Regions from separate parts of the Metabacillus sp. B2-18 genome, predicted to be linked through region 3. Evidence: riboswitches for the same ligand, from Rfam matches in the RefSeq annotation. Region 3 holds a riboswitch; each other region holds the start of a gene.

Evidence for each region. Region 3 has a riboswitch for S-adenosylmethionine ahead of LPC09_RS05100 (methionine biosynthesis PLP-dependent protein). Riboswitches for the same ligand answer to the same signal wherever they lie in the genome.
Region 1: linked by a shared signal. The riboswitch ahead of mtnK (S-methyl-5-thioribose kinase) and the one ahead of LPC09_RS05100 (methionine biosynthesis PLP-dependent protein) in region 3 are both predicted to bind S-adenosylmethionine.
Region 2: linked by a shared signal. The riboswitch ahead of LPC09_RS02280 (sugar ABC transporter substrate-binding protein) and the one ahead of LPC09_RS05100 (methionine biosynthesis PLP-dependent protein) in region 3 are both predicted to bind S-adenosylmethionine.
Region 4: linked by a shared signal. The riboswitch ahead of LPC09_RS20925 (methionine ABC transporter ATP-binding protein) and the one ahead of LPC09_RS05100 (methionine biosynthesis PLP-dependent protein) in region 3 are both predicted to bind S-adenosylmethionine.

Annotation. Positions count from the first base shown of each region.
Region 1 is NZ_CP088245.1:1,564,373-1,568,158, reverse strand. Features, by position in the region: gene LPC09_RS07870 (pyridoxal phosphate-dependent aminotransferase) at 24-1,205, opposite strand; gene LPC09_RS07865 (carbon-nitrogen family hydrolase) at 1,310-2,098, shown strand; SAM riboswitch class I at 2,255-2,400, shown strand; gene mtnK (S-methyl-5-thioribose kinase) at 2,497-3,699, shown strand; gene mtnA (S-methyl-5-thioribose-1-phosphate isomerase) at 3,778-3,786, shown strand, end outside.
Region 2 is NZ_CP088245.1:447,793-451,578, forward strand. Features, by position in the region: gene LPC09_RS02270 (glutamine--tRNA ligase/YqeY domain fusion protein) at 1-747, opposite strand, end outside; gene LPC09_RS27265 (hypothetical protein) at 969-1,094, shown strand; gene LPC09_RS02275 (hypothetical protein) at 1,267-1,581, shown strand; SAM riboswitch class I at 1,686-1,791, shown strand; gene LPC09_RS02280 (sugar ABC transporter substrate-binding protein) at 1,907-3,034, shown strand; gene LPC09_RS02285 (sugar ABC transporter ATP-binding protein) at 3,149-3,786, shown strand, end outside.
Region 3 is NZ_CP088245.1:967,956-971,741, reverse strand. Features, by position in the region: gene metC (cystathionine beta-lyase) at 1-876, opposite strand, end outside; gene LPC09_RS05100 (methionine biosynthesis PLP-dependent protein) at 863-1,987, opposite strand; SAM riboswitch class I at 2,370-2,455, opposite strand; gene LPC09_RS05095 (SCO family protein) at 2,525-3,097, opposite strand; gene LPC09_RS05090 (aliphatic sulfonate ABC transporter substrate-binding protein) at 3,107-3,786, opposite strand, start outside.
Region 4 is NZ_CP088245.1:4,108,711-4,112,496, reverse strand. Features, by position in the region: gene LPC09_RS20930 (O-acetylhomoserine aminocarboxypropyltransferase/cysteine synthase family protein) at 1-989, shown strand, start outside; SAM riboswitch class I at 1,185-1,291, shown strand; gene LPC09_RS20925 (methionine ABC transporter ATP-binding protein) at 1,395-2,420, shown strand; gene LPC09_RS20920 (methionine ABC transporter permease) at 2,413-3,081, shown strand; gene LPC09_RS20915 (MetQ/NlpA family ABC transporter substrate-binding protein) at 3,094-3,786, shown strand, end outside.

The DNA.
Region 1 (3,786 bases), 600 kb from region 3:
TGTCAAGAAGAAAAACTAGGGCATCAAGCCTTAAAAAGATTAAGAGCTTTAATTCTCTCAGCAGCTTCTCTAAGTCGGTCCTCAGAAGTTAATAAACCAACTCTAACGTATCCCTCACCATATTCCCCAAAACCAACTCCTGGTGCAACAACGACACGTGCATGTTGAAGCAGAAAATCAGAAAACTCTTCAGAAGAATCAAATTGTTTAGGAACTGGCAACCAAGCAAAAAACGATCCTGCAGGTGCCTTAACATCCCAACCGATCTCACGAACAGCTGTAATGAGAGCATTTCTCCGAGATTCGTAACGAGCATTTAGTTCTTCAACACATGTTTGCGGACTAAGTAACGCATGTGCAGCTGCTTCTTGAATTGCACTAAATACACTTACATACATATGGTCTTGCAATAAATTTATAGCTTCAATAACAGAAGGATTTCCAACAGCAAAACCAATTCTCCAACCAGCCATATTATAAGTTTTGGAGAATGTGTAGATTTCAATACCAATGTCTTTAGCACCGGTTGTTTGTAAAAAGCTAAGAGGCCTTTTTCCATCAAAGCCAATTGCTCCATATGCAAAATCATGAACCACACAGATATCATTTTCTTTTGCAAATGAAACTGTTTCTTCAAAGAAACTTTCATTTGCCGTAGCACCAGTTGGATTATTAGGATAATTCAAAAACATAAGTTTCGCCTTTTCTACAGCATCTCTAGACAAGCTCTTGTAATCTGGCAGGAACTGATTTTCGCTTAATAAAGGCATAACTTCCATTTTAGCACGTGCCAACTCGACTCCAGACCAATAATCGGGGTATCCAGGATCTGGTACAAGAACAACATCATCAGGATTTAACAAACATTGCGGAACCTCAACTAACCCAGCCTTTCCTCCAAATAGAATCGCTACCTCACTAGCAGGATCTATCTCCACTCCGTACTCTCTTTTGTAAAAGGTAGCGACGGCTTCCTTCAAAAACATTTGACCACGAAATGGTGAATACTTGTGATATTGAGGATTTCTAACAGCTTTCTCCATTGCTTCAACGATATGTTTTGGTGTTGGTTGATCAGGGTTACCCTGTCCTAAATTAATAACATCATGTCCCTGCTCAACAATTGTATTTACTTTTGCAACAAGATTGGCAAAAAACTGCTTCGGTAATGTATTTAATAAATGGGATTGCTCAAAAACTTTCATTTTCTACACCTACTCAAAAAATTCTTGAAATTCTAGTCACAAATCATATATTGTTAGAATCAACTTGTAAAGTAAAATTTATAAATGAAGGTGTGACTTAAAAAATGAAACCTATCATTGCATGTATTCAACTTGATATTAAATTTGGTGATCCTGACTTTAATTATCAACAAGTAGAAGAAAAAGTAGCATTAGCAGTAGAACAGGAGAACCCGAACATCATTGTTCTTCCTGAACTTTGGACAACTGGCTATGATTTAACCCGCCTAGATGAAATTGCTGATCATGATGGCGAAAGAACAAAGACATTCCTAAGTAACTTAGCAAAAAAGTATAATGTTCACTTTGTAGGTGGCTCTATTGCAAAAAAATGCAAGGATAGCGTAACAAATACGATGTATATTGTGAACAATAATGGTGAGTTTATCCATGAATATAGCAAACTTCATTTATTTAAGCTCATGGATGAACATCATTATTTAGCGGCCGGAACTGAAAAAGGTTTGTTTGAGATAAATGGACTGAAAAGTGCAGGAGTTATTTGCTACGATATTCGTTTCCCAGAATGGATACGCGCTCATACAACAGAAGGTGCAGAAGTATTATTTGTTGTAGCTGAGTGGCCAATGCCAAGACTGCATCATTGGAAAACATTATTGCTAAGCAGAGCAATTGAAAATCAATGTTATGTTGTAGCATGTAACCGTGCTGGATCTGATCCTAATAATGAATTTGCAGGACATTCTCTCATCATTGACCCATGGGGTGAGATCGTAGCTGAAGCAACCGAAAAAGCCGGAATTATTTCGGCCAAATTAGATGCTGAAGTTGTTAAAAAGGTCCGCAGTCAAATCCCAATCTTTGATGACCGTCTACCGCAATACTATCAATAAAAAACTTCACAAATATTTAGGCAATTCCCAATAATGTATTGACAAAGATAAAGTATCATTGGTAATATCCTAATCAAGCAATATATTTTTCTAGAAAAGCATTAATTTTTTGAATACTTAATATGTTAAACATATACTTATGTTTTACTAAAAAATCTCTTATCAAGAGTTGGCAGAGGGACTTGGCCCAATGACGCCGCAGCAACCGACCATATTTCATTCTATGTGAAATAATACCTGGAACTTCCAGTTGGGCACGGTGCTAATTCCATCAGAAAGAATATCTTTCTGAAAGATGAGAGGTGCGAAGCAATGACTTCAAGCCTCTTTCAATCTGGAAAGAGGCTTTTCTTATTTTAGAAAAGCCTCCAAAAACAACTAATTGGAGGTATAAATAAATGTGTGCACATAAAAAATCACCTGTTTACGAACCACTAACTGAAAACGGAGCAATTGCCTTAGCAAAGAAATTGCAGTTGCTTCCTGAAAATAGTCAACTAACATGTAATGAAATTGGCGATGGAAATTTAAACTTAGTTTTCAAAGTGAAAGATCCAGAAAACGGAGAAAGCATCATCATTAAACAAGCATTACCATATGCGAAAGTAGTTGGTGAAAGCTGGCCACTAACTCTTGATCGTTCTAGAATCGAAACAAATGCACTTCTTAAACAAGCTGAATTTGTTCCACAATATGTACCAAAAGTGTTCTATTCAGATGAGTCATTGGCCATAACAATTATGGAAGATCTTTCACATCTTGAAATTGCTAGAGCAGCCTTTATTAGCGGAAAAGATTTACCACTTTTATCTCAACATGTTGGGGAATTCCTTGCTAAAACACTGTTTTATACATCTGACTATGGCATGGATCAACATTATAAAAAATCTTTGGTTCAACAATTCATTAACCCTGATCTTTGTAAAATAACAGAAGATCTAATTTTTACTGATCCTTTCTTCGATCATGAAACAAACGATTATGAACCAGAGCTTCAAGAAGATGTAGAACAAATTTGGCAGGACCATGAATTAAAACTTGAAGTTGCTAAACTAAAACAAATCTTTCTAACAAAAGCTGAAGCACTTTTACATGGTGATTTGCATACTGGAAGTATTTTTGCGGATGAACAAGAAACAAAAATCATTGACCCTGAGTTTGCTTACTTCGGCCCTATCGGCTTTGATGTTGGTCAAGTATTTGCAAATTTAGTTTTTAATGCACTATCTCGTGAACCGAAAAAACAACAAATTCTTTTCCACCATATTGAAACGACTTGGAATGTGTTTGTAAAAGAATTTTCAAAAGCATGGGAAAATGATGGTTTAGAAATTTATACGAATTTAGATGGCTACTTAGGTTATGTTTTAGAACAGATCTTTGAAGAAGCTACTGGTTATGCAGGATGCGAATTAATCCGACGATCCATTGGCCTAGCCCATGTAGCTGACCTTGACACAATTGAACCATATGAAAAGAAAATATCAACAAAGCAAATTGCCTTAAAACTTGGCAGAGATCTTATTGTAAATAGAAAAGCAATTAAAAACACGCAACAAATTAGAAACCGTGTTAACCAAACTGCTTTATCAGTAATTTAAAAACAAATGTTTATAAAAAACTTTTCATATTCTAATACTGGTTGAGCACATTTTTTTAAAAGGAGTTTTTTTCATACAATGTTAAAC
Region 2 (3,786 bases), 520 kb from region 3:
CTTATGCTCCATTTCACACTCTTCAATAACCCAGTTATAAAGAGGGCGTTGATCTTCAAATTCAGTTGTACAAAGTGAGTGTGTAATTCCTTCGATAGCATCTTCTAATGGATGAGCAAAAGCATACATCGGATAGATACACCAAGCATCACCAGTATTATGATGTGTAGCATGTGACACACGATAAATAACAGGATCACGCAAATTAATATTTGGTGAAGACATATCAATCTTGGCGCGAAGTACTTTTTCACCGTTGCCAAACTCACCCTTGCGCATGCGGTCAAATAAATCTAAATTTTCTTCAATCGAGCGATTGCGGTAAGGACTTTCCTTACCAGGTGCCGTTAATGTTCCACGATATTCTCTTATTTCATCTGCAGTTAAGTCATCAACGTATGCTTTACCTTTGTTAATAAGAAGAACAGCACGATTGTACATTTCCTCAAAATAATCTGAAGCAAAAAACATGCCGTCCCATTCATAGCCAAGCCATGCAACATCTTCTTTTATGGATTCAACGAATTCTGTATCTTCTTTTAAAGGGTTCGTATCGTCAAAACGCAAATTTGTTTTCCCGTTAAATTCATCTGCCAATCCAAAATTTATGACAATTGACTTCGCGTGACCAATATGTAGATATCCATTCGGTTCTGGTGGGAAGCGAGTGTATACATAGTCGCGTTTTCCCGTTTCAAGATCCTCTTTAATAATGCTCTTAATAAAGTTTGAGGAGTTTTGTTCCAAATCAGATCAAACCTTTCTTTTATATGTATAAATAAGTCCTATTTGTCATTATACCAATAGAATTGAAAAAGGTTAATTTACTTGGTCATTTTTCCGGTAATAGTATATATCATGACAAATTTTCTCAGTCTGTATACAAACTTCATGATGAAACAATGTTCAAGCGAATAGATCGCCCTTTTTTGTATAAAATAACGAAGTCTGCAGGAGGTGAAAGGAATATGCCAAATTTAAATGATAATAAATTTAGAAAGATTCAATCAGAAAGCCAAAAACAAGGAAAGTCACAAGAGGAATATGCGGCAGAATTGGAAAACAACAAAATGAAGGCACAGAAAAGAAAATAGTTTTTTTGAGGTAAGCTTAGCAGATGCTTACCTTTTTCTAAATTTGATCCAAAATAATAGTTTTGTCGATAAAGTGTAGACTATGTCTGAATTTTACGAAGGAAAAATGTTTATTTTAGAATCCTCTTGTTTTTATAATGATAACAGGTATAAAAATAAGGAGAATAGTAGAATGGCATTATCTAAAGAGGATTGGAAAGTCATTAATTTTTTTACATATGAAAGAGTTTTAATTGATTATACAGCCAGAACAATTTCTAGGAGAGAAGATTATAAATTAGAAGAATTAGATACAAAATATCTTGTTGAATTAATTAAGGGAATCGGAGAGTATATACAAAAAACCTCAGATGGAATTAGAAGCTCTGAAAATACGAAACTGCTTATTGATAGTGGCATTTTTGACTATTTAGCAACAAAAGTAACATTTGAATCAGAAATTAATAAACGCTTAAGACACTTGCAAGTATCAAATGTATATAATTGATTTTTTATAATAACTATTAGAAATATTCAATTAATGATTGACATCTATCCTGTAGAGTATTAAAGTATATTTATTGTTTATTTTACTTAATCGCATAAAAAGATCTCTTATCAAGAGTGGCAGAGGGACTGGCCCGATGACGCCCGGCAACCGTTCAATTAGAATTGGTGCTAAATCCTGCAAAGCTTTTAAAGCTTTGAAAGATAAGAGAGGAGACTCCTAAAATTGTGGTGAAACCTCTCTATCTTTAGAGAGGTTTTTTTGTTGCCTAGTATTACTAGACATAGTTAAAAAGTTTTAAAGAAAATAAGGGGGCAATGCAACGATGAAAAACAGATTTTTTAATGCAGCATTTCTTTTGACTATTGTGCTGACGTTAATTGTGACAGGTTGTTCTTCAAATAGTGGAGAAACAGCTGAATCAACTCAAGCTAAAGGAGATCCAGAAGTATCATTAGATAATGTACCTGAACGTTTTGCAAATGGTGAAGGTGCTAAAATCAAAGTTATCCGTAAAATCGGTGGAGATGATCATACAGCTCAATTTTTAGCAGGAGCTAAAGAAGAAGGAGAAGCGTTAGGATTTACAGTTGATGTATTTACCGCAAACGGTGACACAGCTAAATTCCATGATGCAATTGCCCAGGGCTTAGAGGAAGACTATGACGGTTTTATCATTTCACATGGGGATGATGAAGCAACTGTTGATGCTGTTCAAAAGCTTGTTGATGCAGGAAAAAGTGTTGTTACATTTGATTCAAATGAAGGGTTAGCTGAAATTGGTGGGGTAACATTAACTTCACAAGATGATGAGGCGTTAGCAAAGCTCGCGTTAGATCAATTAGTTCAAGATACAAACGGGGAAGCAAACATTGTTTATCTATGGGTTGACGGGTTCCCACCAATGGTGAGAAGAAACGCAGTGTACCAAGATATTCTTGCTAACAATTCAGGTATTAAAGAAGTAGAACGCTTTGGAGTTGCAGCAGCAGATACATCTGTTCAAACACAAAATGCTGTGGCGGCAATGTTGAACAAACATCCAAAAGGTGAAATTGATGCTATTTTTGCAACATGGGATGCTTTTGCAATAGGTGCAGCGCGTGCGATTAAAGAAGCTGGAAGAGATGAAATTAAGATTTATGGAATTGATGTTTCAAATGCAGATCTTCAAGAAATGCAAAATGAAAAAAGTTCTTGGAAGTACACAGCAGCTGTTGATCCGAAGTTAATTGGTGCAATTGATATGAGATTGTTAGCGAAAAAGCTTGCAGGTGAAGAAACACCAGAAGCGTATAATCTTGAAGCTTCTCTTATTTCACAGGAAGCATTGTTACAGTCAAGTGAGCCAATTAATATGGTGAATTTAGCAGATACTGTGGAAGGCTGGGGCCAATCTACTGAATTTGAAGAAGAGTGGATGAAAACGTTAAAAGAATATTATAAGAAATAATGCTTTAGACTTTACGAACACTCTCTAAGGTTAAGAGAGTGTTCGTTTTCCTCTGATTACCTCACATACATTAAATCCCATAGAAGTGTAAATTAGTAGAAAGGAGGCAAATTGATGAATCACTCAGTATTAGAAATGAAAAAAATTTCAATTGAATTTCCTGGTGTAAAAGCATTAGATGAGGTTGACTTTATTATGACAAGTGGAACAACACATGCTTTAATTGGTGCGAACGGTGCTGGAAAATCAACATTAATGAAGGTGCTATCAGGTGCTTATACTCACTATACCGGGGAAATCTTAATTGACCAGACCAAAACGATCATCAAGTCACCTAAAGATGCACAAAAAAATGGTATACAAATTGTTCATCAAGAAGTCGACACTGCCCTTATCCCTTATTTAACAGTTGGAGAAAATATTATGCTTACAAAGACTGTGAATGAAATGGGAAAGAGACAATTTATTCAATGGAAAAAGCTGCATGAGCATGCAACAACAATATTAAACAGCTTGAATATAAAAGTATCTTCCACAAAACTTGTTAGTGAATTAACTTTGGCTGAGAAGCAAATGGTTCTAATTGCAAGAACAGTTTCTTCGGATTGCAAATTTTTAATTTTAGATGAACCAACTGCACCATTAAGTCACTCTGAAACAGTGGAATTGTTCCGTATTGTTCGTGAACTGAAAGAAAAGAATGTTGGGATTATCTTTATATCACATCGTCTTCCTGAAATCTTTGAAATATG
Region 3 (3,786 bases):
GTTTTGTGTTTCATGACCTGGGTGATAGCTCAAGCCTGGGTAATATACCTCTTCTACCTTCGGGTGCTCCGCTAAAAACTCAGCTATTTTTAAGGCAGATGCTTGAGACTGCTGTAGGCGTACATGCAATGTCTTTAATCCACGAAGAACTAGCCATGCGTCCTGCACACCAAGAACGGCACCAAATGCATTTTGTAATTTATACAAACGATCGCCTAAATTAGGATCCTTCACAACAGCAAGACCTGCAAGCACATCACTATGCCCCGCTAAAAACTTCGTTGCACTGTGCAACACTACATCAACGCCTAACTCTAAAGGTCGCTGTAACTCTGGTGTTAAGAACGTATTATCTAAGAAAGTTAAGCAGTTATTCGCCTTCGCTAGATTCACAATCCCCTTAATATCCGTTACTTTTAACAATGGATTCGAAGGTGTCTCCATATAAATTACCTTCGTATTAGGACGAATTTCAGACGCAACCTGATGAAGATCTGTCATATCTACAAATGTATGCTCAATTCCAAATCGAGTTAATACATCTGTGATAATACGAAAAGTCCCCCCATACACGTCCTCTGTTACAAGTACATGATCTCCTTGTGATAACAGCAAAAACGCGGTAGAAATAGCTGCCATACCAGAGGAGAACGCCAATCCACGTGATCCGCCTTCTAATTCTGCAATGGCACTCTCCAATGCTTCTCGCGTAGGGTTGCCTGAACGTGCATAATCATATTTCCCAAATTCATCGATATCAAATTGATGAAAAGTAGAGGAATGGTGAATCGGCACACTTACCGATCCTGTGCCGCGGTCCACCTTTGACTCGTTATGAAGTAGCTTTGTTTGAAATGACCAATCATGATTGCTCAACTGCTTCCACTCCTTTCATTGCTTTAAATGCCTGTGTTAGATCCTCAATAATATCTTCTGCATGCTCAACACCAACTGAAAAACGTAGCAGCTTATTACAGACACCATTTGCGATTCGAATATCTTCTGGAATATCCATATGTGTTTGTGTTGCTGGGTACGTGATGAAGCTTTCGATGCCACCTAAGCTTTCTGCGAAGCAAATCGTGTTAAGATTTTTCAAAAACGGATTAATCCATTCTTCATCTTGTAAACGGAATGAAAGCATTCCACCTTTTCCTGGATATAAGACATCAAGTACATCAGAATGCTCTTCTAAAAATGCCGCTACCTTTTGAGCATTTTCCTGATGCTGTCTCATACGAAGTGATAAAGTTTTCATCCCTCTCATTAACAACCAAGAATCAAATGGTGATAAAACAGCACCAATTGCGTTTTGGTGTTGGAAGAATTCTTCACTTAGTTCCTGCCCCTTCGTAACAACTAAGCCTGCAAGAACATCGTTGTGCCCTCCTAAGTATTTTGTTGCACTATGGATGACAATGTCCGCTCCATCTAAGATTGGCGTTTGAAGAACTGGTGTATAGAAAGTGTTATCAACAATCACGAGTATGTTATGCTTTTTCGCAACTCCTACTAGCTCTTTAATATCCGCTTCCTGCATTAATGGATTTGTTGGCGTTTCAATGAATAGAGCTTTTGTGTTTTCATTGATCAATTTTTCCGTTTCAGCTGGATTTGTGAAATCATCATATTGAAATGATAATCCGTATTTTCTCCATTCTCTTTCAAAAAGACGGTATGTTCCACCGTAAAGGTCCGAAGAAACGATCAGTTCGTCTCCACTTTGGAAGAGGGCCATGATTGTTTGGATGGCAGCCATTCCTGAGCTGAAGGCAAAGCCGCGGTCGCCATGCTCAAGGTCTGCAATCGCTTTTTCGACTAATAGTCTTGTAGGGTTTCCTGTTCGGATATAATCAAATCCAGTTGATTCACCGATACCTGCGTGACGATAGGCTGTTGATAAATAAATTGGCGGGTTAACTGTACCTGTTACATTTTCACTGCGGTTGCCGATTTGTGCTAATTTTGTTTCGATACGTTTACTCATGTTTGTCACTCCTAAGATATAAATTTAATGATTATGTACATGAGAGAAAGTGTACATGTCTTAAAAAAGCAAAATAAAAAGTCTTCCCCGTTAAGAAGAAGACTGTGTCGTTAAAGTGCGCTTCTTCTTATCTCTCAAGCATAAAGCTGGTGTGGCTTGCTGGATTTAGCACCTTGGCACTCGCAGAAGTCTTGGTATGGTGTTGTTAAATAAGTAAACTCATATAATTAGTGTTGTGTAGTTTTTCACAGCACGCAAGTGCTTGCGGCTTGCTCTGCAAGCCTCGACAGAAAATGAAAAATGCCTGTAACAAACAAGGGCGCTTTGTTCCATTCATTTTTCATTTCCTGTCGGTGCTGTAAAAAACTTACTTAGAGTTTATCTATCATCAACCACCAGATCTTCACTCGTTATGAACCGGTTGCTGAGGCTTCATAGGGCCAGTCCCTCTGCCTCTCTTGATAAGAAATATATGAAATTTTTAAAATGTTTAACTTTTTATTACTGTACCTTATTCAAGTGGAGAATGCAATAGAATTATTGTAATAGTTTGATATCTTCGATAATTTTTTCGAATGGTACGTCAGATACTCCATCGTATTGCTCAAGGATTTGACTACCTTTCATAAGAAAGATCGAGGTACTGTGCACATATTGAGTTGAGCCTTCAAGTTTTGCAGCAGGAGCTAAGAAACTTATATTAGAAAAAGATTCAATTTCTGCTTGATCATAGCCTGTTAGAAAGTTCCAAGTTTCATAATCAGCACCGAATTGATTTCCAAACTTTTTTAACACTTCAGGTGTATCATGTTCTGGATCAATACTGAAGGAAACTAACTCTGCTTCTGCTTTTTCATCTTTTAACTGCTCTTGAAGTGTAGCAATGTGAGCAGTCATTGGCGAGCAGACAGTATCACAATTTGTAAAAATAAACGTAGCTATCCAAACTTTGTCTTCGTAGTCAGACATTCTTACAGCTTCTCCGTTTTGATTCACGGCTTCCAGTGGCTCTACAGTTCCATTTAATGAAAAATGCTCTTCCAGGTTGATAGACTGAGAACAGCCTACCAACGCTAGAACAGCAATTACAATTGATAGTATTTTTTTCACGGTAGATTCCTACTTCGTTAAGAATGAAGTGTCGATTAGATCACTGAATTCTGGTTTTTCCTTTAGGAATTTTAATTCATAAGAAGAATTTGCAAATTCTTGAACAACATCTGCGTTTACTTCTGTAGTGTATGTTACACGCTCCCACGCGCTGTCAACGATCGCTGGGTCTAATTCTTGATCTGTGATGTCTTTGATAGCTTTAATTGCAATATCACGTGCTTCTTCTGGATTTTCGTTAATAAAGTTAACGCCTTGCTCATGTGCTTTTACGATATTAGCTACTAGCTCTTTATTTTCTTCAATTAGTTTTCCACTTGTTACTAACACTGTGTTAGGTAATGTTGTACCATATGAGATTTCATCTGTATCAACGATTACTTTTGCACCGTCATTTACTAATTGTGATGCCCACGGCTCTGGAACAGCAGCAAGATCTACTTTACCTGATTCGAACATTGCACCGTATTGAGCTGGGTTACCAGTTACATGTTTAAGAGTTCCACCAATACGTGCTGATGTAATTCCTAAATCTTTAAGAAATGTTTCCATTTGAACATCATGTGTGCAACCTACACCAGGTGTGATGAACGTTTTACCTGAAACATCCTCAACTGATTGAACACCACTTTTTGCTGATGCAACAACAACAGTACCACCTGAAGATGCACCTGCAATAATTTTCACGT
Region 4 (3,786 bases), 2.0 Mb from region 3:
CTACATTATATGGAGGTACATATAACCTTTTTGCTAACACATTACCAAAGTACGGAATCAATACTATTTTTGTTGATCCAAAGAATCCGGAAAATTTCCGATCAGCTATTACTCCGAAGACAAAAGCTATTTTTGCAGAGACAATTGGAAATCCAAGCTTAGATGTTCTTGATATCGAGGCAGTTGCTGAAATTGCTCATGAAGCTGGAATTCCATTGATTGTGGATAACACATTTGCCACACCGTATCTATGCAGACCTATCGATCATGGTGCCGACATTGTTGTTCATTCTGCAACAAAATGGTTGCTTGGGAATGGTACAACTCTTGGTGGAGTCATTGTAGATGGAGGTAAATTTGACTGGAATAGTCCAAAATTCCCTGGGTTTACAACTCCTGATCCTAGCTATCATGATTTAGTTTATGCTGAAGCATTAGGAGAACAAGCGTATATTATTAAAGCGAGAGTTCAGTTATTAAGAGATTTAGGCCCAGCTATTAGCCCATACAATGCCTTTCAATTTAATCTTGGTCTAGAAACCCTTCATGTCCGTATGAAGGAACATGTATCAAATGCAAGGAAAATGGTGCAATATTTAGAAAGTCACCCAGCTGTTGAGTGGGTTCTATACCCTGAAAATAGCCAACACCCTGCGAAGGACTTAGCTGCTAAATACTTACCTAAGGGTGCTGGTTCTGTAGTAGTATTCGGTATCAAGGGCGGAAGAGAGGCTGGTGCAGCTCTTATTAACAACGTTGAACTTTGGTCACATGTAGCAAATGTTGGAGATGCGAAAAGCTTAATCATTCATCCTGCGAGTACAACTCATCAACAACTAGGCGTTGAAGATTTAAAGAAATCTGGTGTAACAGAAGATTTGATCCGCTTATCAGTAGGAATTGAACATATAGAGGATTTAATAGAAGATTTAGATCAAGCTATTTTTGAAGCAACAGGTGTAAAAGGAATGGAGAAAGTAAATTCTTAATTAATGAAATATTCTAATAATATTATTTATTGTATAATATTGAAAGGGGTTGCAGATAAATGCAACCCTTTTCATATTTGAAATGTAAAATCACAGTGAAAAAAGTAAGCTATTTTAAGAAAATAAATAATTGACATTGATTTTCAACACATGATACAATCACAATCGTACTTAAAAAGACAATCAAATATTTAACTCTTATCAAGAGAGGTGGAGGGAAGTGCCCGATGAAGCCCGGCAACCATCAGTTCATTCTGAAATGGTGCCAATTCACACAAAGCAGATGCTTTGAGAGATGAGAGAAAGGTATTCAAGCGCCTTTCTGCTCATTTTGCAGGAAGGTTTTTTATATGTAAAAAAATGAACGGTAGAAATAGTAAAGGAATAAAGGAAGAAGGTGACAAAATGATAACATTATCAAATGTTAATAAAGTTTATAAAACAAAGAGCGGCTCTGTTCAAGCTGTTAACAATGTAAACCTTGAAATTAAAAAAGGTGAAATATTCGGAGTTATAGGATATAGTGGAGCCGGAAAAAGTTCATTGATCCGTTTGTTAAATGGACTAGAAAAACCAACTAGTGGGGAAGTCGTTGTGGCAGGTAGTCAGATTGGCTCAATTTCTGGTACAAAGTTGCGTAAAGCACGCTTAGAAATAAGCATGATCTTTCAACACTTTAACTTATTGTGGTCAAGAACAGTGAGAGAGAATATTGCATTTCCTTTAGAAATTGCAGGAGTAAGTAAAGCGAAACGACTTAAACGTGTTGATGAGCTTATTAAGCTGGTTGGACTGGAAGGAAGAGAGAATGCATACCCTTCTCAACTTAGTGGTGGTCAAAAACAACGTGTTGGGATTGCCAGAGCGTTAGCGAATAATCCCAAGGTTTTATTATGTGATGAAGCTACATCAGCACTTGATCCCCAAACAACAGATTCAATTCTAGACCTGCTTGTTGATATTAATAAACGACTAGGCTTAACAATCGTATTAATTACACATGAAATGCATGTCATTCGTAAAATTTGTCATCGAGTAGCTGTTATGGAAAATGGTGAAGTGGTTGAACAAGGAAATGTATTGGATGTTTTCAGAAACCCTCAGAAACCTATAACAAAAACGTTCGTTAAACAAATCTCAGAGCCGGATGATACGAAGGAAGCAATTGACCTACTACTAGAAAATTATCGTTCTGGAAAAGTACTTCAGCTAACATTTGTTGGTGAAGGTACAGAAAGACCATTGATTAGCAATATTATTAGGAAATTTAATATTGAAGTGAATATTGTACAAGGTAAAATTTCACAAACGCAAAATGGCTCTTATGGTTCATTATTTTTGCATATAGATGGAGATCTTGATGAAATTAACCGTGCAGTTGCTTATATTGGAGAACAACAAGTAGAAGTGGAGGTGCTGGCGAATGCTTAATCAGTTTCTTCCAAATGTAAAATGGGAAAAAGTATGGGAGGCAACTTATGAAACAACTTACATGACAGGAGTTTCGGTTGTCGTCACTTTTTTCTTAGGAATTATACTTGGTTTACTTTTATTCTTAACTTCAAAAGGCAATATCTGGGGTAACAGTATACTTAATACAATTTTATCTGGAATCGTAAATATATTTCGGTCAATTCCGTTTATTATCCTTGTTATTTTACTCTTACCCTTCACTAAAGTTGTAGTTGGGTCAATTCTGGGAGAAAATGCTGCTTTACCCGCACTAATTATTGGATCCGCTCCATTTTACGCAAGGATGGTTGAGCTTGCTTTAAGGGAAGTTGACAAAGGTGTTATTGAAGCAGCTAAATCGATGGGAGCAAAAACGTCGACAATTATGTTGAGAGTACTATTACCGGAATCTTTACCAGCTTTGGTTTCAGGGATTACAGTTACTGCAATCGCATTGGTTGGTTATACAGCTATGGCCGGAGTAGTAGGTGCTGGAGGTCTTGGTGACCTTGCTTATCGAGAAGGATTCCAGCGTAATAATTTTGAAGTAACCATTGTAGCAACCATTTTTATCTTAATTATTGTGTTTATTATCCAATTTATTGGAGATATATTAGTTAAAGCTATCGATAAACGTTAGGAGGAAAAAATGATGAAAAAATATCTTTTATCACTAGTATTAACAATTTTCGCTATTCTACTTGTTGCATGTGGCGGAGGCGAAAATGAAACAACTCAAGAAGAAAACACAGGGACTGAGCAAGAAACGAAAGTACTAAAAGTTGGAGCGACAACTGTTCCTCATGCAGAAATTTTAGAAGAAGCAAAACCACTGTTAGCAGACAAAGGTATTGAATTAGACATCGAAGAGTTTTCAGATTATCCATTAATTAACCCAGCGCTTGCTGAAGGTGACCTGGATGCAAACTACTTCCAGCATGTTCCATATTTAGACAATGCAATTAAAGAAAATGATTTTGATCTTGCAAATGTTGGAGCAATTCATATTGAGCCTTTTGGTATTTACTCAAAAGAATACAAAACACTTGAAGAGTTACCTGAAGGTGCAAAAATTATCATGAGTAACAACGTTGCAGAAATGGGACGCGTGTTAGCACAACTTGAAGAAAAAGGTCTAATTAAATTAAATCCAGATGTTGATAAAATTAATGCAACAAAAGATGATATCGTTGAAAATGCTAAAAACCTAGAAATTGATGATAGTGTTGCACCAGAAATGTTGGCAAGTGCTTATGAAAATAACGAAGGTGATGCAGTTATTATCAATGGTAACTACGCACTTGCAGCAGGATTAAATCCAGCAGAAGATGCTGTAGCTCTAGAA